4 regions of the Streptomyces sp. NPDC001828 genome follow, and region 2 is predicted to be linked to each of the others. Evidence: riboswitches for the same ligand, from Rfam matches in the RefSeq annotation. Region 2 holds a riboswitch; each other region holds the start of a gene.
The links. A riboswitch is a leader RNA that binds a small molecule or an ion and turns the genes downstream of it on or off. The one in region 2 is predicted to bind cobalamin.
Positions count from the first base shown of each region.

Region 1: another riboswitch for cobalamin. It lies ahead of ACFYZA_RS23155 (prenyltransferase/squalene oxidase repeat-containing protein); the one in region 2 lies ahead of ACFYZA_RS04495 (CoA-acylating methylmalonate-semialdehyde dehydrogenase).
Region 3: another riboswitch for cobalamin. It lies ahead of ACFYZA_RS29325 (ribonucleoside-diphosphate reductase subunit alpha); the one in region 2 lies ahead of ACFYZA_RS04495 (CoA-acylating methylmalonate-semialdehyde dehydrogenase).
Region 4: another riboswitch for cobalamin. It lies ahead of ACFYZA_RS10765 (HoxN/HupN/NixA family nickel/cobalt transporter); the one in region 2 lies ahead of ACFYZA_RS04495 (CoA-acylating methylmalonate-semialdehyde dehydrogenase).

Region 1 is NZ_JBIATV010000008.1:241,301-246,136, reverse strand. It holds gene ACFYZA_RS23170 (Na+/H+ antiporter) at 1-226, opposite strand, end outside; gene ACFYZA_RS23165 (STAS domain-containing protein) at 336-779, opposite strand; gene ACFYZA_RS23160 (hypothetical protein) at 865-2,274, opposite strand; cobalamin riboswitch at 2,406-2,481, opposite strand; cobalamin riboswitch at 2,534-2,691, shown strand; gene ACFYZA_RS23155 (prenyltransferase/squalene oxidase repeat-containing protein) at 2,791-4,836, shown strand, end outside.
Region 2 is NZ_JBIATV010000001.1:966,627-971,462, reverse strand. It holds gene ACFYZA_RS04500 (acyl-CoA dehydrogenase family protein) at 1-803, opposite strand, end outside; gene ACFYZA_RS04495 (CoA-acylating methylmalonate-semialdehyde dehydrogenase) at 808-2,307, opposite strand; cobalamin riboswitch at 2,531-2,716, opposite strand; gene ACFYZA_RS04490 (short-chain fatty acyl-CoA regulator family protein) at 2,743-4,161, opposite strand; gene aceA (isocitrate lyase) at 4,538-4,836, shown strand, end outside.
Region 3 is NZ_JBIATV010000012.1:111,122-115,957, forward strand. It holds gene ACFYZA_RS29310 (LuxR C-terminal-related transcriptional regulator) at 1-369, shown strand, start outside; gene ACFYZA_RS29315 (DUF3311 domain-containing protein) at 513-800, shown strand; gene mctP (monocarboxylate uptake permease MctP) at 797-2,416, shown strand; cobalamin riboswitch at 2,513-2,653, shown strand; gene ACFYZA_RS29325 (ribonucleoside-diphosphate reductase subunit alpha) at 2,778-4,836, shown strand, end outside.
Region 4 is NZ_JBIATV010000002.1:844,757-849,592, reverse strand. It holds gene ACFYZA_RS10770 (ABC transporter ATP-binding protein) at 1-1,459, shown strand, start outside; gene ACFYZA_RS10765 (HoxN/HupN/NixA family nickel/cobalt transporter) at 1,496-2,605, opposite strand; cobalamin riboswitch at 2,634-2,833, opposite strand; gene ACFYZA_RS10760 (hypothetical protein) at 2,956-3,237, opposite strand; gene ACFYZA_RS10755 (ArsC/Spx/MgsR family protein) at 3,355-3,717, shown strand; gene ACFYZA_RS10750 (Gfo/Idh/MocA family protein) at 3,755-4,660, opposite strand.

The DNA of each region.
Region 1 (4,836 bases), on a different contig from region 2:
TCTCACGCAGGGACGTGTTGAGGCTCTCCCAGGCAAGGAGCGCGGGCAGGAACAGCAACAGCACTACTTCGGAAGGCAGTTCCACCTTCCGGAGCGCGGGGATCAGGCCGATCAGTACGCCCATGACCATGAGCACCACGGGCGGCGCGATGCGCAGCCGGTCGCCGAGGGCGGAGCCGACAAGGACGGCGACCCCCAGCAGCACGACAAGCTCAAGACCGAGCACACGTTCCTCCCTCTGACACAGTGGTGCCCTTACTGTGCCGTGCCCCCGCGCGGAAGCCGGCCCCGTCGACCGGGTGTCGCCCGGGCCGGGTCACGGCAGCCCCCGCAGCTCAGACCCCCATGGCCGCTTCGGCGGCGGTGACCGTGTCGTAGACCCGCAGGAGCTCGTCCGCCCCGGTCACCTGGAAGATCTGCCGCAACGCCTGGGGCACACACGCAAGGACCAGCACCGTCCCGCTCCCGTCCGCCCGCCGCCACACATCCAGCAGCATGTCCAGGCCGACCGAGTCACAGAACTGGACCCGCGACAGGTCCAGCACGACGAAGCGCTCGCCCCGGGAGAGCAGTTCCCTGAGCCGCGGCCGGAACACCGGAGCTGTCACGTAATCCATGTCGCCGCCCACTCGGGCCACCAAACAGCGACTTGAGGCGATCGTCTCGACCCGAGGGGCAGGCACCACACTTTTCCCGACCGGCGCGGCAGGAGACACCGCAGCGGAATCTCGGCCGGAGCCTACCCACCCCCCTACCCCGCCCCGGGCCCCCCACCGCATCCCCACGCGATTACCGGCGCCCCCGCCCCGAAGCACGGCTACCAGCGCTGCGCACCGGGCGCCGGGCACGCCGCCGTGGTCGGGCTCAGCTGCCGTAGCGCAGCGAGATCGTGTCGCCCAGGCTGATCACGGTGTCACGGTTGGCGCCAGCGGCCGAGGCGCCGTCGACACTCGCCTTCCACGTAGAACTACCGCTGTTCGCAAGCCCGTTGACCGACGTGATGATGCCGCTTCCGCTACCGGGGGTGACGGAGGTGACACATCCGGCGGGGGTGGCGGCGCTCGTCGCCGCGTCCAGCACCGCGCCCAGGGTGAGGGTCGCGGCGGTGGGGGTGACGGCCACCGAGCAGACCTTGAGCGAGCTGCCGGTGTCCACGGTCAGGGCCAGCTTGGACGTGGTGCCCGTGGTGAAGCCGGAGGTGGCCACCCACTGCGGGGCACCGGTCGTGGTGGGGACCGGCGGTGTCGCCGTGAAGCCGCCGCCCACCACGGCGCGCAGGCCGTCGATGGAGGCATAGGCGGACGGCGAGGTGTCGCTGGGCTGGTACTTGAAGCCGCCGCCGGGCTTGAACTGCTGGGCGATCAGGAAGTCCACGGGGGTCTTCCCGGCCTTCGTGAGGAAGTCACCGGTCTGGGGGTTGATGCCGCAGGCGTTCAGGCCGGAGACGGCCCAGCCGTTGGAGTCGGTGTTGACGCCGAACATGGCGTCGAAGGCGCCGGAGGTGTTGATGAGCTTCGACTTGAGGAAGCCCTTCGCCTTGGTGATGGCGGGGTCGGTGGCCGGGACGCCGGAGACGCACAGGGAGGCCATGGTGGCGCCGGTCATGTCGATGTCACTGGCCGCGGCGAGTGCGGTCGGGTCGCCCTCGGCCTTGCTGAAGTTCCAGCCGCCGTCGTTGTGCTGGTTGGCCCGTACGGTGGTGACGGAGGCGTTGAGGAGCGTCTGCGGGATGCGCTGGACGCCGGCTTGCGTCCTGGCGCCGCCGAGCGAGAGCAGCGCGAACACGGTCCCGTTGAAGTTGCTCGACGCACCCCAGTAGCCGGGGGCGGAGTTCTGCCAGTACGCGTAGGTGTCCGCGATGAGGTTGCGGTTCGCCGAGACGCGGGCCGGGTCGATGCCGGCCGAGTAGGCGTTGACGATGCCGCGTTCGTAGTCGGTCACGACCGGCGAGGTGCTGGGCCACGCGGGAGTGGCGAGGAGGTTGCGGTAGACGGCGCGGGCGTTCTTCGTGGTGTCGCCGCCCGGGGTGACGTCGACGGCGGCGGTGCCGGCCGCGGCGAACGCGGAGAAGGCCCACTCGTTGGAGAGTCCGGCGCCGGCGTAGGAGCCGTCGGCCGCCTGAAGTGATCTGAGGTAGCTCACGCCGTTGGTCTTGGCGGTGGCTATCTGCGCGGGTGACGAAGTGGCGGAGGCGGGCACGGCCGTGAGCGCCAGGGCGCTCAGCGAGCAGGCCGCCGTCAGCAGGGCCCGGCGGGAAACGCGGGTGGAGGTCATGTCGGGTACTCCCGGGGAGAGGGGACGCCGACCGGTCCGCCGCGTCCGTCCCCTCGCACGAGGACGCCCGGCGCGCGGCAGCAGGCCGTCGTCCGAGCGCGTGGTCGACTTCCTTGATGTGACTGCCGTACGGGTCTTCGGGCTCGCCCCGGCCCCCGGCCGGTCCACACCGTTGCGCGTCAGCTCTGGATTCGCACCAGATTCCCCCATGCGGCAGCACCGGACGCTACCCCAACCTGCCGCGACTGCCCACCACTTGACTGTCTTGCCGGACTTGTGTTCTGATCCGCCCGATTCTCTTGTCAGTTCCGGGGGAAGCCGGTCGAAATCCGGCGCTGACCCGCAACCGTGGATTCGGTGGTACCTCAAGTACCCACCGGACAAGCCGGATTACCCGGACTGACTCAAGCAACAGACGCCGTCGCGGACTACGGTGTGGTGCGGATCGGCCCCTGTTCCAGCGGCGGGGCCCCTCTCCCATGCAGAACTCCGTTGCGGGTGAAGCAGGGGGTAACGGTGGGACACACCAGCAGACCAGGCCGAGGCATACGGGCCAGATTCGCCTCCGCGCTGTGCGCGGTCGCACTGACGGTCGGTGGCGGGGTGTCCTTCCTCGCCGGGGCCGCACCGGCGGCAGCCGATCCCCTGGGCGACTGCACATCCGTCAAGGGCGCCGTCGTCGCCGTCGACTTCGGACACTGGGGCGGCGGAGTCGTCCGTGGCTGTGACGCCACCCCGACCACCGGCTACGACCTGCTGCACGAGGCGGGCTTCACGACGACCGGTACCGAGCACGACGGCCCCGCGTTCATCTGCCGCCTCGGAAATGCCAAGTTCGATACGGGTACGCAGTACCCCACGCCGGATCAGGACGCCTGCAAGCTCACGCCTCCGGCCACGGCCTACTGGTCCTACTGGATCGCACCGCCCGGCCAGGACTACTGGACGTACAGCCCGCTGGGCGCGATGAGCCAGCATCCCAAGGACGGCTCCGTCGAGGCGTGGGTCTTCGGCCCCACCGACCCCAACGGCACGAGCGGCGGCCCCTCCTTCACGCCCGCCCAGGTACGCGCTCAGGGCCAGAGCGACCCGGGCGACCATCCGCCCGTCGTCGAGCCCGCCGAGGTCAACCTCACGGCCGCGGCCGGCTGGCTGAAGGGCCTGCTCCACGACGGCGACCACATCTACGACGAAGGCAGCTCCGCGCCCAACCTGTACCAGACAGCGCGCACGGCGCTCGCCCTCGCCGCGGCAGGCGGCAGGAGTGACGCGCTCGACCGGATGACCACGTATCTCGCCGCGCACACCGACGAGTTCGCCTACCTCAACGGTGTCGGTCAGGCGCCCAGCCCCACCGGCGCCGCGCTGCTCGCCCTGCTGGCCGAGAGCACCGAGCACGACCCGCACGCCTTCGGCGGCCACGACCTGCTAGGTGACCTCACCAAGAGCATGTGCACCGCCGAAGCACTGCCCGACTGCGTCGGCAAGGGCGACTTCCCGGCGGTCGGCGACGTGGCGACCCAGGCCCTCGCGGTCCTCGCACTCCAGCGGGCCGACGCCCCGGTGCCGGCCGACGCCCTCGCGCGGATCGCCGCCCATCAGTGCAAGGACGGCGGCTTCGGCCCCACCCTGCTGCGCGCCGGTGAGACCTGCTCGTCCAGCGACCCGGCCACCACCCCGTACGCCACGGTCGTCCTCCGGCGCGCGGGCGGTCACGACGACGCCGTCGCGAGCGCGCGCAAGAACCTGCGCGCGGCCCAACTGCCCACCGGCGCCTTCGGCGCCTATCCCGGCGTCACCACCGGCGACGTCACCGCGACCGGCGAAGCAGCGCAGGCGCTGCGGCTGCTCGGCGACACCACCCGCGCCGACGCCGCCGTCTCCTGGCTCGGCCGGCAGCAGACGAAGGCCGGCGGCTTCGGCTTCGACGAAGGCGCGACCGACCCGGAGATCTACCCGACCTGGGGCGCCGTCATCGCGGGCGCGCGGACCGACCTGGCGACCCTCACCACCACACGGACGGCCCCGCCCACCACTCCGCCCACCAAGGACCCGACGACCCCGCCGTCCACGGATCCGAGCACGAAGCCCACCGGTCCCTCCCCCACCGGCTCGGCGCCTCCGTGGGCCAAGGGCGAGGGTCCCGACCTCGCCAAGGGCTCCGCTTACCTCACCGACGGCTCGCGGCTGAAGCAGGGCCACTTCTACGAGAACGTCGCCGGCACCGGCTTCGCCGACTTCGGACTGACCATCGACGGGGCCTACGCCCTCGCGGCGACCGGCACCGACAACGCGGCCCTGCGCGGCATCGTGGACTTCCTCGACACCAAGGGCAAGGACGGCGCCACACCGGCACGGACCATCAACGAGTGGACCGGCGTGGGCACTTCGCACGCCGCAGGCGGCTCCATCGGCAAGGTCGCCGTCCTCGCGCAGTCCGTCGGACGCGATCCCAGGGCCTTCGCGGGGCACGACCTCATCGCCGCGCTCGGCCAAGCCGTCTGCGCGGCCCCGAGCACGGGCTCCGACAAAAGCTGCCCAGCGAAGGGGGCCTACCGCTAC
Region 2 (4,836 bases):
CGGCGGTCGGCGAGATGGGCGAGGCTGCGGTCCAGGGCGCTCTGGGCGCCGCCGAGCGAGCAGGCCGCGATGCCGAGGCGGCCGCCGTTGAGGCCGTTCATGGCGATGCGGAAGCCCTCCCCCTCCTCGCCCAGGCGCCGCTCCGCCGGGACGCGCACCTGATCGAGAACGACCTGGCGGGTGGGCTGAGCGTTCCAGCCCATCTTGCGCTCGTCGGCGCCGAAGGAGAGCCCCGGGTCTGTGCGTTCGACGACGAACGCGGAGATGCCTCCGGGGCCGTCGCCGCCGGTGCGGGCCATGACGATGTACACGTCGGAGGCCCCGGCCCCGGAGATGAACTGCTTCACTCCGGTCAGGACGTAGTGGTCGCCTTCGCGCTCGGCGCGGGTGCGCAGGGCCGCCGCGTCCGAGCCCGCGCCGGGTTCGGTGAGGCAGTAGCTGCCGAGGGTCTCGGCGGAGCAGAGGCCGGGCAGCCAGCGGTCGCGCTGGTGCTGGTCGCCGTACCGGTCGATCATCCAGGCGACCATGTTGTGGATGGAGAGGTATCCGGCGATGGAGGGGCAGCCGGTGGCGAGCACCTCCAGGACGAGCACGCCGTCGGCGCGGGTGAGCCCGGAGCCGCCGGACTCCTCCCGCACGTAGATGCCGGCGAGGCCGAGCCGGGCCGCGCGGCGCAGCACGTCGACGGGGAAGTGCTTGTCCTGGTCCCACGCGATGGCGTGCGGGGCGAGCTGCTCCTGGGCGAAGTCGAGGGTCACTTCGGCCAGGGCGAGCTGGTCCTTGCTGAGCAGGGTCGTGGTCACCGGGTCACCCCATCGTCGGGATGGTGAAGCTCGCGCCCTCCTTGACCCCGGAGGGCCAGCGCGAGGTGACGGTCTTGGTGCGGGTGTAGAAGCGGACGGCGTCCGGGCCGTGCTGGTTCAGGTCCCCGAAGCCGGAGCGCTTCCAGCCGCCGAAGGTGTGGTAGGCCACCGGGACCGGGATGGGCACGTTCACGCCGACCATGCCGGTGTTGACCCTGCGCGTGAAGTCGCGGGCGGTGTCTCCGTCGCGGGTGAAGATGGCGACCCCGTTGCCGTACGGGTGCTCACTGGGCAGTCGCAGGGCCTCCTCGTAGTCGGCGGCCCGCACGACGCACAGCACCGGGCCGAAGATCTCCTCGCGGTAGATCCGCATGTTCGGCCGTACGTGGTCGAAGAGCGAGGCTCCGGCGAAGAAGCCGGTCTCGCTCCCGGGCAGCGTGAACCCCCGCCCGTCCACTACGAGTTGGGCTCCTTCGGTGGCGCCGATGCCGACGTAACGGTTGACCCGGTCCAGCGCGTCGCGGCTGACCAGGGGGCCGAAGTCGGCGTCCGGGTCGTCGGAGCGGCCGATGCGCAGGGTGGCGATGCGTTCCTTGAGCCGGGCGACCAGGGCGTCGGCGGTCTCCTCGCCGACGGGGACGGCGACCGAGATCGCCATGCAGCGCTCGCCCGCCGAGCCGTAGCCCGCGCCGATCAGCGCGTCCACGGCTTGGTCCAGGTCGGCGTCCGGCATCACGATCATGTGGTTCTTGGCGCCGCCGAAGCACTGGGCCCGCTTGCCGTGGGCCGCGGCGGTGGCGTAGATGTGCGCGGCGACGGGGGTCGAGCCGACGAAGCCGAGCGCCTGGACCCGTGGGTCCTCCAGGAGGGTGTCGACCGCTTCCTTGTCGCCGTTGACCACGTTGAGCACACCCGGCGGCAGCCCGGCCTCAAGGAAGAGTTCGGCGAGGCGCAGCGGTACCGACGGGGCACGCTCGGAGGGCTTCAGGACGAAGGCGTTGCCGCAGGCGAGTGCGGGTGCGGCCTTCCACAGCGGGATCATGGCGGGGAAGTTGAAGGGGGTGATGCCGGCGACGACCCCGAGCGGACCGCGCAGTGAGTGCACGTCGATGCCGGAGCCGGCGTTGTCGGTGAACTCACCCTTGAGCAGGTGCGGAATCCCGGCCGCGAACTCGACGACCTCCAGGCCGCGTTGGATGTCGCCGTGGGCATCGGCGACGGTCTTGCCGTGTTCGGACGAGAGCAGCCGGGCCAGCGACTCCCGCTCTCCTTCGACGAGTTGGAGGAAGCGGAGCAGCACGCGGGCCCGTCGCTGCGGATTCCACCCGCCCCAGTCCCGCTGCGCCTCCTCGGCGTTGGCGATGGCCGCCTCGGTGTCGGCGCGGCCGGCGAGGGGGACCCTGGCCCGCACCGCGCCGGTGTTGGGGTCGTACACGTCGGCATGGCGGCCGGAGGTTCCGGTGGTGTGCTTTCCGCCGATGAAGTGGGTGAGTTCACGGACCATGGAAACCTGCTCTCGTCAGGTGGGATCCGAGGAGGGCGCGGCTTGCCGGCGGGACGGCACCGATCGGGGTGCGCGGCGCCCGCAAGGCGCGGGACAGCGAAGGACCGAAGCCTTCGACGAGTCACGAACGCGCGGACAGGGCCGTGCGCTTCGGGAACTCCGACGGATCACCAGGGCCGTGGTCACGTACCGGTGCCATGCGTGTCTTCTCCATCCTCGTGGACAACACGGAACACCCCACGGCCGGTATCCTGACTCCCGGATCAGCGCACATCGCCCGCCTTCCCGACGTCTCACACGTCAGTGGCGTACCGCTCGGCGACACACTCCCCGGTCACAGTGGCGGGACCGCGCCGGATTCACACCGGCTTCCCTGCACCGCGGGCTTACCCACGAACATATAGTTGGACGTCCTAGTAAGTCCACCCCCGCCCGTCAGCCGATGCCCGGCTTCTCTTCGGCCACCGGGTAGGGGACGAAGGTGCTGCTGTTCTCGTCGACGGCGAGGCGCCGGTCCAGCGGCGGTACGGCCCGCTGCGGGCAGTCGGTGCGTTCGCACAGGCGGCAGCCCATGCCGATGGGGACGGCGGCGGAGGTACTGGCGAGGTCGAGGCCGTCGGAGTACACCAGCCGTGCGGCGTGCCGGAGTTCACAGCCGAGCCCGATGGCGAAGGTCTTGCCCGGCTCGCCCCAGCCGCCCCGGTGGCGGGAGACCGCCCGGGCGGTCCACAGATAGCGCCGGCCGTCCGGCATGGCCGCCACCTGGACGTGGATGCGGCCGGGTGCGGCGAACGCCTCGTACACGTTCCACAGCGGGCAGGTGCCGCCCGCCCGTGAGAAGTGGAAGGCGGTGGCGGACTGGCGCTTGGACATGTTGCCCGCCCGGTCGACCCGCACGAAGGAGAAGGGCACCCCGCGCAGCCGGGGGCGTTGCAGCGTGCTGAGGCGGTGGCAGATCGTCTCGTAGCCGAGTCCGAAGTGGTCGGTCAGGCGCTCGATGTCGTAGCGGGATTCCTCGGCGGCCGCGTGGAAGCGGCGGTAGGGCAGGATCAGCGCGGCGGCGAAGTAGTTCGCGATGCCGATCCGGGCGAGCGGCCACGCGGCGGAGTCCTGGTCGAAGTCCTCCGAGGCGAGGGCGGAGATTCCCTCCGCGTGTTCGAGCAGGGCGAGTTGGGTGGCCATCCGGAACGCCTGCTGGCCCGGGCGCAGCCGGCTGGAGAGATGCAGGACGCGGGCGCCGGGGTCGTAGTGGTGCAGGAGCCGGCCGGAGTCCGCGGCGGTCCGCACGCCGTGCCGTTCGGCGAGGCGCGCGGAGAGCGCGCGCAGGACTTCCCCGGGGCGTACGCCGGTCTCGGCGGCCAGGTCCTCGGCGGCGAGGTCGATGTCGTGCAGGTAGTTCTGCCGCCGGTAGAAGAACTCGCGGATCTCCTCGTGCGGGGAACGCGGCTGTGCCACCGCGCCGAGCCCCCGCCCCTCCGCGACCTCGGCGAGCCGCTCGGTCAAGTGCTGGTTGCGACGGCCCAGTTCGACCAGGACCGAGGCCACGGCGGGCATGCGCGCGGCGAGGTCCGCGAGGTCGGACGCGGACACCCGGCCCACGGAGACCTCGCCGGTGAGCGCGTCCCGCAGATCGGCGACCAGGCGGCTGGTGTCGCGCTCGGAGAAGAATCCCGGATCGACGCCGAAGGCCTCGGTCAGGCGCAGCAGCACGGGCACGGTCAGGGGCCGGGAGTCGTGCTCCATCTGGTTCAGATAGCTCGGGGAGATGGCGAGGGTGCGGGCCAGGTCGGCCTGGCTCATCCGCCGTTCCTCCCGCAGCCGGCGCAGCCGCGCCCCCGCGTACGTCTTGCTCACCCGTGGCTCCCGTGTGGTCACGATCGTCGGCATTGCCCGCGATCGTAGCCGTCCGGGTGCCTCGTACGGGCTTCGCAAAGTTGGCAATGTGCGGGCGGAAGATGCGCAGAACTTGGCATCTTTCCACGGTTGTTGGCACTGAGTGCCAATGCCAGAGTCGTATCGCGGCCCGCCGAACTCCGTCGGGCGGAGCGGATCCGGGGCGCGACTTCACGCCCTGACGTCGGCACTCCCGGCGTCTCCGCCCGGCTCTGCACCATTGCTCGAATGGCCGGCCAGGGGTCCGACGGGCCGCAGCCCCACCATCACGACGGCACCCAGTGCCGATCATTCGCACAGTTCACGACGCACAGGTTACGACTCCCGGGAGACGGTCATGGCACAGGCAGACACGATGACGGCGGCGGCCGCGGAGCTGGCGCGGCGGTGGGCGAGCGATCCGCGGTGGCAGGGGATCGAGCGCACCTACAGCGCCGAGGACGTGGTGCGGCTCTCCGGCAGCGTCCGCGAGGAGGCCACGCTGGCCCGGCGGGGAGCCGAGCGGCTGTGGCGCCAACTGCACGAGCGGGACTACATCCACGCCCTGGGCGCGCTCACCGGCGGGCAGGCCGTCCAGCAGGTGAAGGCCGGCCTCCAGGCGATCTACCTGTCCGGCTGGCAGGTGGCCGCCGACGC
Region 3 (4,836 bases), on a different contig from region 2:
CCGATGCTGATGGTGATCGTCGACCGCAGCGCCGCGCTGGTCCCGGTGGACCCGGAGGACGCGCGGGCCGGCGCCCTCGAAGTGCGCAGCCGGGGCCTGGTCAACGCCCTGGTCGTGCTGTTCGACCACCTGTGGGAGTCGGGCACCCCTTTCGGGGAGGCCCCGCGCCGCAACGAGCACGATCTCTCGCCGCAGGAAAGGGAGTTGCTGCTGCTCCTCGGCATCGGGTGCACGGACGACATCGCCGCGCGGCGGCTCGGGATCTCCCTGCGCACCGTGCGCCGGATGAGCTCGGAACTCATGTCCCGCCTGGGTGCGCGCAGCCGCTTCGAGGCGGGGGTGCGGGCGGCCAAGGAGGGCTGGCTCTGAGTCCACGAAAGGGGAGTTGGCCGAACTCGTGACCCGTCCGGAATCCGGACGGGGGTTCCCTTGACCGAATCTCTCCCCTAGATTTCCTGCGCATTACCAAGTGATCCAACGCACAGGTGATCGTGAGGGGACGGAACCACCCAATGCCGGAATCGACGGAAGTGAAGAGACCGGTGATCACGCCCTCGCGCGTGGTCATCGCGCTCTGCCTGATCGCGCCCTTCGTGGCGATGCTGTGGGTGAGCTCGTACGCCAAGACGGATCCTGCGCTCGGCGGCATCCCGTTCTTCTACTGGTACCAGATGCTCTGGGTGCTGATCTCGACGGTGCTCACGATGATCGCGTACAAGCTGTGGCAGCACGACCAGCGTTCGCGTACCGCCCCCGCCCCGCGCACCTCCGACGACACCGAGGGGGGTGCGTCCAAGTGAAGGACGGCGTGAACGGCGTCGCACTCGGCGTCTTCATCTTCTTCTTCCTGGCCGTCACGGTCATCGGCTTCATGGCCGCCCGCTGGCGCAAGGCCGAGAACGAGGCCAGCCTCGACGAATGGGGCCTGGGCGGGCGGTCGTTCGGCACCTGGGTCACCTGGTTCCTGCTCGGCGGCGACCTCTACACCGCGTACACCTTCGTCGCGGTGCCCGCGGCGATCTACGCGGCGGGCGCGGCCGGCTTCTTCGCGGTGCCCTACACGATCCTCGTGTACCCGCTGATCTTCACCTTCCTGCCGCGCCTGTGGTCGGTGTCGCACAAACACGGCTATGTCACCACCTCGGACTTCGTGCGCGGCCGGTTCGGCTCCAAGGGCCTCTCGCTCGCGGTGGCGATCACCGGCATCCTCGCCACGATGCCGTACATCGCGCTCCAACTGGTCGGCATCCAGGCAGTGTTGGACGTCATGGGCGTGGGCGGCGAGTCCGGCAACTGGTTCGTCAAGGACCTGCCGCTGCTCATCGCGTTCGCGGTGCTCGCGGCGTACACCTACTCCTCGGGCCTGCGCGCCCCCGCGCTGATCGCGTTCGTGAAGGACGGCCTGATCTACCTCGTCATCGCGGTGGCGATCATCTACATCCCGATCAAGCTGGGCGGCTTCGACGCGATCTTCAGCGCCGCGCAGCACAAGTTCGCCGGTCCGCCCGGCGGCAAGCCGACCGGGGCCATCGCGCCCGGCGAGTCGAGCCAGTGGACGTACGCCACGCTCGCCCTCGGCTCGGCGCTCGCGCTGTTCATGTATCCGCACTCGATCACCGCGACCCTGTCCTCGCGCAGCCGCAACGTGATCCGCCGCAACACCACGATCCTGCCGCTGTACTCCCTGATGCTGGGGCTGCTCGCGCTGCTCGGCTTCATGGCGATCGCGGCGGGCGTCAAGGTGAGCAACGGGCAGCTGGCCATTCCGCAGCTGTTCGAGGACATGTTCCCGGACTGGTTCGCGGGCGTCGCCTTCGCGGCGATCGGCATCGGTGCGCTGGTCCCGGCGGCCATCATGTCGATCGCGGCCGCGAACCTCTTCACCCGCAACATCTACAAGGACTTCATCAAGCCGGACGCGTCACCCGCGCAGGAGGCCAAGGTCTCCAAGCTGGTCTCGCTCGTGGTGAAGGTCGGCGCGCTGGTCTTCGTCCTGACCATGGACAAGACGGTCGCGATCAACTTCCAGCTGCTCGGCGGCATCTGGATCCTGCAGACCTTCCCGGCCCTGGTCGGCGGCCTGTTCACCCGCTGGTTCCACCGCTGGGCGCTGCTCGCCGGCTGGGCGGTCGGCATGGTCTACGGCACGCTCGCCGCGTACGGGGTGGCCTCGCCCACGCAGAAGCACTTCGGCGGCTCCTCCAAGGAGATCCCCGGCATCGGCGAGATCGGCTACATCGGCCTGACGGCCTTCGCGATGAACGTGGTGGTGACGGTCGTCCTGACCTTCGTCCTGCGCGCGGTGAAGGCCCCCGACGGCATCGACGAAACCTCCCCCGCCGACTACACGGCCGACGCCGGCGACCCGGGCGTCGCCGTCGAGCTCCCCCCGGCGACGGCGGGCTCGGCGCACTGATCCGGCGCCACGCCCCGTACGGCCAAGGGCCGCCGCATCCGAGAGGGTGCGGCGGCCCTTCCGTGTGGCGACACAAGATGTGGGGGGTGCCCGATGAGGCACCCCCCACATGTATGCTCGTGCTCGCTGTCGCCGCAGGGGAATCCGGTGGGAATCCGGAACTGTCCCGCAACGGTATGACCTGTACGTCTTTGTACGGGTCGAGTCCGAACACCTGCCGACGGTGCGTCCGGGTCGACCGAACCGGATGCCAGACGTCCGGGCCTCGCGGTTGGGCCGGTGGACGACGCGCTGAGGGCTGCCCCGACGCGCGCCGACGCCTCCCCCGAAGGCCCCGTGCCGAGCGAGGGAGTGCCCCCACGTGACCATCGCCCCAGCGGATCCCGCTTCAGCGATCACCGAAGAGCTCGCGGATGCCCCCGGGACCGCGCTGCTGCGGACCCTGACGGAGCTCACCGCCGATCTCGCGGACACCGACCCCGGCCGGGTCGCCGCCGCCGCGCTGCGGGGCCGCAACGCCCGCTCCGACGAGGCCGAGCTGCGCGAGCTGGCCACCGAGGCGGCCGCGGGGCTCATCTCCGAGGACCCGGCCTACTCCCGGCTCGCCGCCCGCCTCCTGACGATCACCATCGCCGAAGAGGCCGCCACCCAGGGCGCGGTGTCCTTCTCCGGCTCGGTCGAGGTGGGCCACCAGGAGGGCCTGATCGCCGACCGGACCGTCGAGTTCGTCCGCGCCCACGCGGCCCGTCTCGACGCCCTGGTGGACTCGGCCATCGCCGACGGCGCCGACGACCGCTTCGGCTACTTCGGCCTGCGCACCCTCTACTCCCGCTACCTGCTGCGCCACCCGATCACCCGCAAGGTCGTCGAGACCCCCCAGCACTTCATGCTGCGCGTGGCGTCCGGCCTCGCCGAGGACGAGTCGGTCCGCGCCCTGGACGAAGTGGCGTCCCTGTACGGCCTGATGAGCCGCCTGGACTACCTGCCGTCCTCCCCCACGCTCTTCAACTCCGGCACCCGGCACCCCCAGATGTCGTCCTGCTACCTGCTCGACTCGCCGCTCGACGAGCTCGACTCGATCTACGACCGCTACCACCAGGTGGCCCGCCTTTCCAAGCACGCCGGCGGCATCGGCCTCTCGTACTCCCGCATCCGCGGCCGCGGTTCGCTGATCCGGGGCACCAACGGCCACTCCAACGGCATCGTCCCGTTCCTCAAGACCCTCGACGCCTCGGTGGCCGCGGTCAACCAGGGCGGCCGGCGCAAGGGCGCGGCCGCGGTGTACCTGGAGACCTGGCACTCCGACATCGAGGAGTTCCTGGAGCTGCGCGACAACACCGGCGAGGACCAGCGCCGCACGCACAACCTGAACCTCGCGCACTGGATCCCCGACGAGTTCATGCGCCGGGTGGACGCCGACGGCACGTGGTCGCTGTTCTCGCCCGCCGACGTGCCCGAGCTCGTCGACCTGTGGGGCGAGGAGTTCGACGCCGCCTACCGCGAGGCCGAGGCCGCCGGGCTCGCCCGGAAGACCATGCCGGCCCGGGACCTGTACGGCCGCATGATGCGCACCCTCGCGCAGACCGGCAACGGCTGGATGACGTTCAAGGACGCCTCCAACCGCACCGCCAACCAGACGGCGGAGCCCGGCCACACGGTCCACTCCTCCAACCTGTGCACCGAGATCCTGGAGGTCACGGACGACGGCGAGACGGCCGTCTGCAACCTCGGCTCGGTGAACCTCGGCGCGTTCGTGGTCGAGGGAGCCCACGGCGGGGAGATCGACTGGGAGCGCCTGGACGACGCCGTCCGCACCGCGGTGACCTTCCTGGACCGGGTCGTCGACATCAACTTCTACCCGACCGAGCAGGCGGGCCGCTCCAACGCCCGCTGGCGTCCGGTGGGCCTGGGCGCGATGGGTCTGCAGGACGTCTTCTTCAAGCTGCGCCTGCCCTTCGACTCCCCCGAGGCGAAGGCCCTTTCCACCCGGCTCTCCGAGCGGATCATGCTCACCGCCTACGAGGCCTCCACCGACCTCGCCGAGCGGTCGGGCCCGCTGCCCGCCTGGGACAAGACCCGCACCGCGCGCGGTGTGCTGCACCCCGACCACTACGACGTCGAGCTGACCTGGCCGGAGCGCTGGGCGGCCCTGCGGGAACGTATCGCCAAGGTCGGCATGCGCAACTCGCTGCTCCTCGCGATCGCCCCGACCGCGACCATCGCCTCCATCGCGGGCGTGTACGAGTGCATCGAGCCGCAGGTCTCCAACCTCTTCAAGCGCGAGACGCTCAGCGGTGAATTCCTCCAGGTGAACGGCTACTTGGTGGAGGAGCTCAAGAAGCTCGGCGTGTGGGACGCGCAGTCCCGCGAGGCGCTGCGCGAGGCCAGCGGCTCGGTGCAGGACTTCGGCTGGATCCCGG
Region 4 (4,836 bases), on a different contig from region 2:
CCAGCCCGGGTTCAACGACAAGCGGGAGGCGGCCGACCGGGGGGCCGAGGTCGCCCAGCAGCTCCTGACCGACTCGCAGGACCTGATGGCGTGCGTGGCCTCGCTCGTCGCGGCCGCCGGGGTGGTGACGGTGCTGCATCCGGCGCTGCTCCCGCTGCTGCTGCTCGCCGCGCTGCCGCAGGGCATCGCCGGGGTCCGGGCGGCCCGGGTGCACTACGAGGCGTCGCGGGCGATGAGCGCGGAGCGGCGCACCCTGAACCTGCTGCGCTGGTTCGTGATCGACAAGGACACCGCCGACCAGCTGCGGTCCTGCACGATGGACCGGTTCCTGCTCGACCGCTACCGGTCGATCGGGCAGCGGGTGGACGCGGCGACCGACGAGGCCGTGCACCTCGGCGCCCGTTACTCGGTGCTCGGCGCCCTGGTGGGCGGGCTCGCGGCGGGGACGGTGTGGGGCGCGCTCGCCTGGCTGCTCGGCTCGGGGCGGATGTCGGTGGCCTCGGCGGGCACCGCGGTGTTCGCGCTGCGCACGGTCTCCTCCTCGCTGCACGGCGTGGTCGGGTACGGGACGCGGCTCTTCCGTACCGGGCTCTACCTCGACGACTGGGCCGAGTTCATCGACGAGGCCGGCGGGCACCGGATGGCCCGCGGCACCCTGGTTCCGCCCGCACCGGACGTCGTACGGGCCGAGGCGCTGACGTACCGCTATCCCGGCAGCGAGCGGGCCGCCCTGGAGAAGGTGACGCTTGAGGTGCGCAAGGGCGAGGTGCTCGCGCTCGTCGGCGAGAACGGGTCCGGCAAGACCACCCTCAGCAAGCTGCTCACCGGTCTGTATCTGCCCAGCGAGGGGGCGGTGACCTGGGACGGGATCGGCGTCGAGCGGTGCGATCCGCAGGCCCTGTGGCGGCAGACCGCCGTCGTGCCGCAGGACTTCGCGCACTGGCCGATGTCCGCGCGCGACAACATCACGCTGGGGCAGCCGCACGGCGGCGACGAGTCCGTGCACCGCGCCGCCGCCCACTCCGGCGCCGCCGAGGTCGTCGACGGGCTGCGCAGCGGGCTCGACACCCTGCTCGCGCGGGAGTGGTTCGGGGGCGTGGAGCTGTCGGGCGGGCAGTGGCAGCGGATCGCGATCGCCCGCGCCTTCCACCGCCCGGCCGGACTGCTCGTGATGGACGAGCCGACGAGCGCGCTCGACGCCCGTGCCGAGCACCGCATCTTCACCGGCCTGCGGACGGTCGCCCGCGACCGCGCGGTGGTCCTGGTGACCCACCGGCTCGCGAACGTGGCGGTCGCCGACCGCATCGTCGTGCTCGACCGGGGCCGGATCCTCCAGGAGGGCACCTTCGCCGAACTCGTGGCGGCGGACGGCCTGTTCAGGGAGTTGTGGCTGCTGCAGAACGACCGGGGCAACCCACGGGACGACCCGGGCGTGCCGGGGCCGCGCGCGGGCGGCTGACCCCGGCCCCCCTCACGCACGCGCCGGGCCCGCTCTTCACACCCCGTTCGCCGCCCACTTCTGCTCGACCTTCCCGAACCGCCAGTACGCGAGGGCCGCCGCCCAGACCACCACGAACAGGCCGACGATGACGAAGCCGACGTTGTCCATGTTCAGCTCCGCGATCCAGCCGCTGACCGGGTCGGTGAGGTCGAGCTTCTCGTGCAGGACGCCGACGAGTTCGATGGTGCCGATGAAGAAGGCCACCGCGATGGAGAGACCCGTGATGGTGAGGTTGTAGTAGACCTTGCGGACCGGGTTCGAGAACGCCCACTGGTAGGCGAAGTTCATGAACGTGCCGTCGAGGGTGTCGAACAGGCTCATCCCCGCCGCGAACAGCAGCGGCAGGCAGAGGATGGCGTACCAGGGCAGTCCGGCGGCGGCGCCGGTGCCGGCCATCACCATCAGGGTGACCTCGGTCGCGGTGTCGAAGCCGAGGCCGAAGAGGAAGCCGAGCGGGAACATCTGGCCGGGCCGGGATATGGACTTGGTGAAGCGGCCGAGGACACGGTTCATGAACCCCCGCGAGTCCAGGTGCGCTTCGAGTTCCCTCTCGTCGTACGCGCCCGCCCGCATCGCGCGGAACACCTTCAGGATGCCGAACAGGGCCACCAGGTTGAGGGCCGCGATGAGGTAGAGGAAGGAGCCGGAGGCCGTGGTCCCGACCACGCCGAGCACCTGGTGGGCGCTGGAGTCCTCGTTCATCAGGGTGCCCGCGAGCTGGGCGCCGCCCGCCACCAGGCCCGCCATCACGACGACGACGCTGGAGTGGCCGAGCGCGAACCAGAAGCCCACGGACACCGGCCGCTTGCCGTCGGCCATCAGCTTGCGGGTGGTGTTGTCGATGGCCGCGATGTGGTCGGCGTCGAAGGCGTGCCGCATGCCGAGGGTGTAGGCGGTGATGCCGAGGCCGATGCCGTACGTCTTGGTGCCGACGGCGTAGTGCGCGGGGGCCACGAGCAGGAACAGGACGCCGAAGGCGACGACGTGCAGGGCGGTTATCACCGCGAGGAGGACGGCGGTTCGGACGGTGTCCTCGCGCCGCCAGCGGAAGGAGGGCACCGCTGTGGTGCCCGTCTCGGGGGACGTGCGAACGGGCAGGGTCATGCGGGTCACGCTCCAGCACCTCGTGGATCACTTCGTGAGATGCCGCGGCCGGTCTCCTGGCTGACGGGTGGGTGCCTTGGTCCCGGCCTTCCCGGGCAGGTGGATCCTGGCCAGTGGCGACGCGAGGGGACGGCGGCTCCCCGGAACCCCGGGGAACCCGATCACAGTGGCGAGGGCCGCTCCGGTTTCGCACCGGTCTTCCCGAACACCACGGCCCGGCCACCCTAAATCATCCGTCGCCCGGGGCCGGGCGCGGGCCCGCGTCGCACCCCCGGCTTCCCGGGGGCGCGACCCGGCCCGAAGCGCGGGCGCCTCCCGGCGCCCCGCGATACGGGAGAACCCGTCGTGCGTCAGCGCCCGTCGTAGATCAGCGCACGCACCATCCGGCAGGTCGTCTCCGACGGCGGATGTACGCCGATGAGCGCGGCCACGGTGCGTATCGTCCGGTCGGGCGCCTGCTCGGGCCGGTAGACGCCGGTGTCGAGCAGGGCGATGGCCAGGCGCATGGCCTTCAGGCGCCGGTTGTGGGACTCGTACCACACGCGCGGACGCCCGGCGGGCAGCGGGACCTTGTGAAGGGGCTGGAGGGACAGCTGTTTCGGGGCGTGCGAGGTGAGTACGGCAGCGGTCATGGGCATCCTCCTGGGCGGTCGGGAACCCTCACTTACTACCTCGATTTTACTGCGGGGCACTGACAATCGGCCCTGGCCAGCGGGGCTTTGACGAGGCGTCGCGGGTAGCCTGGCGGCATGGAGATCTGGATCAACCCGGCCTGTTCGAAATGCCGCGCCGCGGTGGACCTGCTGGACGCGGAGGGTGCCGACTACACGGTGCGCCGCTACCTCGAAGACGTCCCCTCGTCCGAGGAGATCCGGGCCGTGCTCGACCGGCTCGGCCTCGAACCGTGGGACATCGCGCGCACCCAGGAGGCCGCCGCCGAGGAGCTCGGCCTGAAGGAGTGGCCGCGTGACGCGGGTGCCCGCGAGCGCTGGGTGACCGCGCTCGCCGAGCACCCCGAGCTGATCCAGCGCCCGATCATCACGGCGGACGACGGCACGGCCGTGGTGGGCCGCACCGACGACGCCGTGCGCGACGCCCTGGCGCGCAAGTAGCGCGTCGCCGGGCGGACTTCCGCCCGGCAGCCGTTCGTCAGGCCCGGCCGAGCTGGGCCTCCGCCTCGGCGAGCAGCTCGGTGATCCGGGCGCCGAACCGGGCGTCGCAGGGGTGCGGCACCCCGGTACGGGCCGCGTCGAGGAGGGCGTCGATCGCGGCGCCGAAGGCGTCGAGCGCGCCGCCCCAGCCGGGCATCACCTCGGCGCCCGACTCGCCGAGCAGCGACACCTCGACGCCCGCCGCGGCCGGCGGGGCGGTGAAGCTCAGGTCGGCGGTGCTGGAGGCGCCCGAGGCGTGCCGCAGGATCAGGTGCGCGGTGTCGCCGGGTCCCGCCGCCGCCGTCAGTGCGGTCACCTCGCCGAGCACCCCGGCGAGCACGGCGAGCGCGTGCGGGCCCACGTCCCAGAGCGCGCCCTTCTCGCCCCGCCAGGGCGAGGCGGCGTACGGGCTGCGCTCGGCACCCGGCGTGAACAGCGACCCGTACCACCGCGCCCGGCCGGTGAACCACCCTTCCGCAGCGGCCTGTTGGGCCATCCAGGCCGCGGTCTCCCGCGCGAAGCGCAGCGTGAAGAACACGACGGAGGCGACCTCGGCCCGCTCGGCCGCCCCGGCCAGCTCGCGGGCGCTCACCACGCTCGTCGCGACCGGCTTGTCCAGGAGCAGATGGCAGCCCGCCGCCGCGGCCCGCACCGCGAGCGGCGCCTGCACGTCCGGTGGGAGCGCGAAGGCGACGGCGTCGCAGTCCGCGAACAGGGCCTCGGCGTCCTCGTACACCGCCACCCCGTGCTCCCGGGCGAGCACGCCGGCCGCCTCGGGCCGCCGGCCCCACACCCCGACGAAGTCCACGCCGGGGTGCGCGGCGAGCGCGGGCGCGTGGGTGGCGGCGGCCCAGGGGCCGGTGCCGAGGAGTCCTATGCGGGGGGTGGCGGCGCTCTCGTTCATGGGGACCAGTCTGCCCCGGGCGGCGCGTGGGGCGCGAAGGACGGCTCGCGCTGTCGGTATACGAGCCGGATACGAACCTCAGCGCGCCGCGGCGGCCTGCGGTCGGGACGGCCCGGAGTGCCTCTCCGGACGGCCGTTTGGGACGAAACGCCGAGGTTGCGGGCACCGCCGTCGGA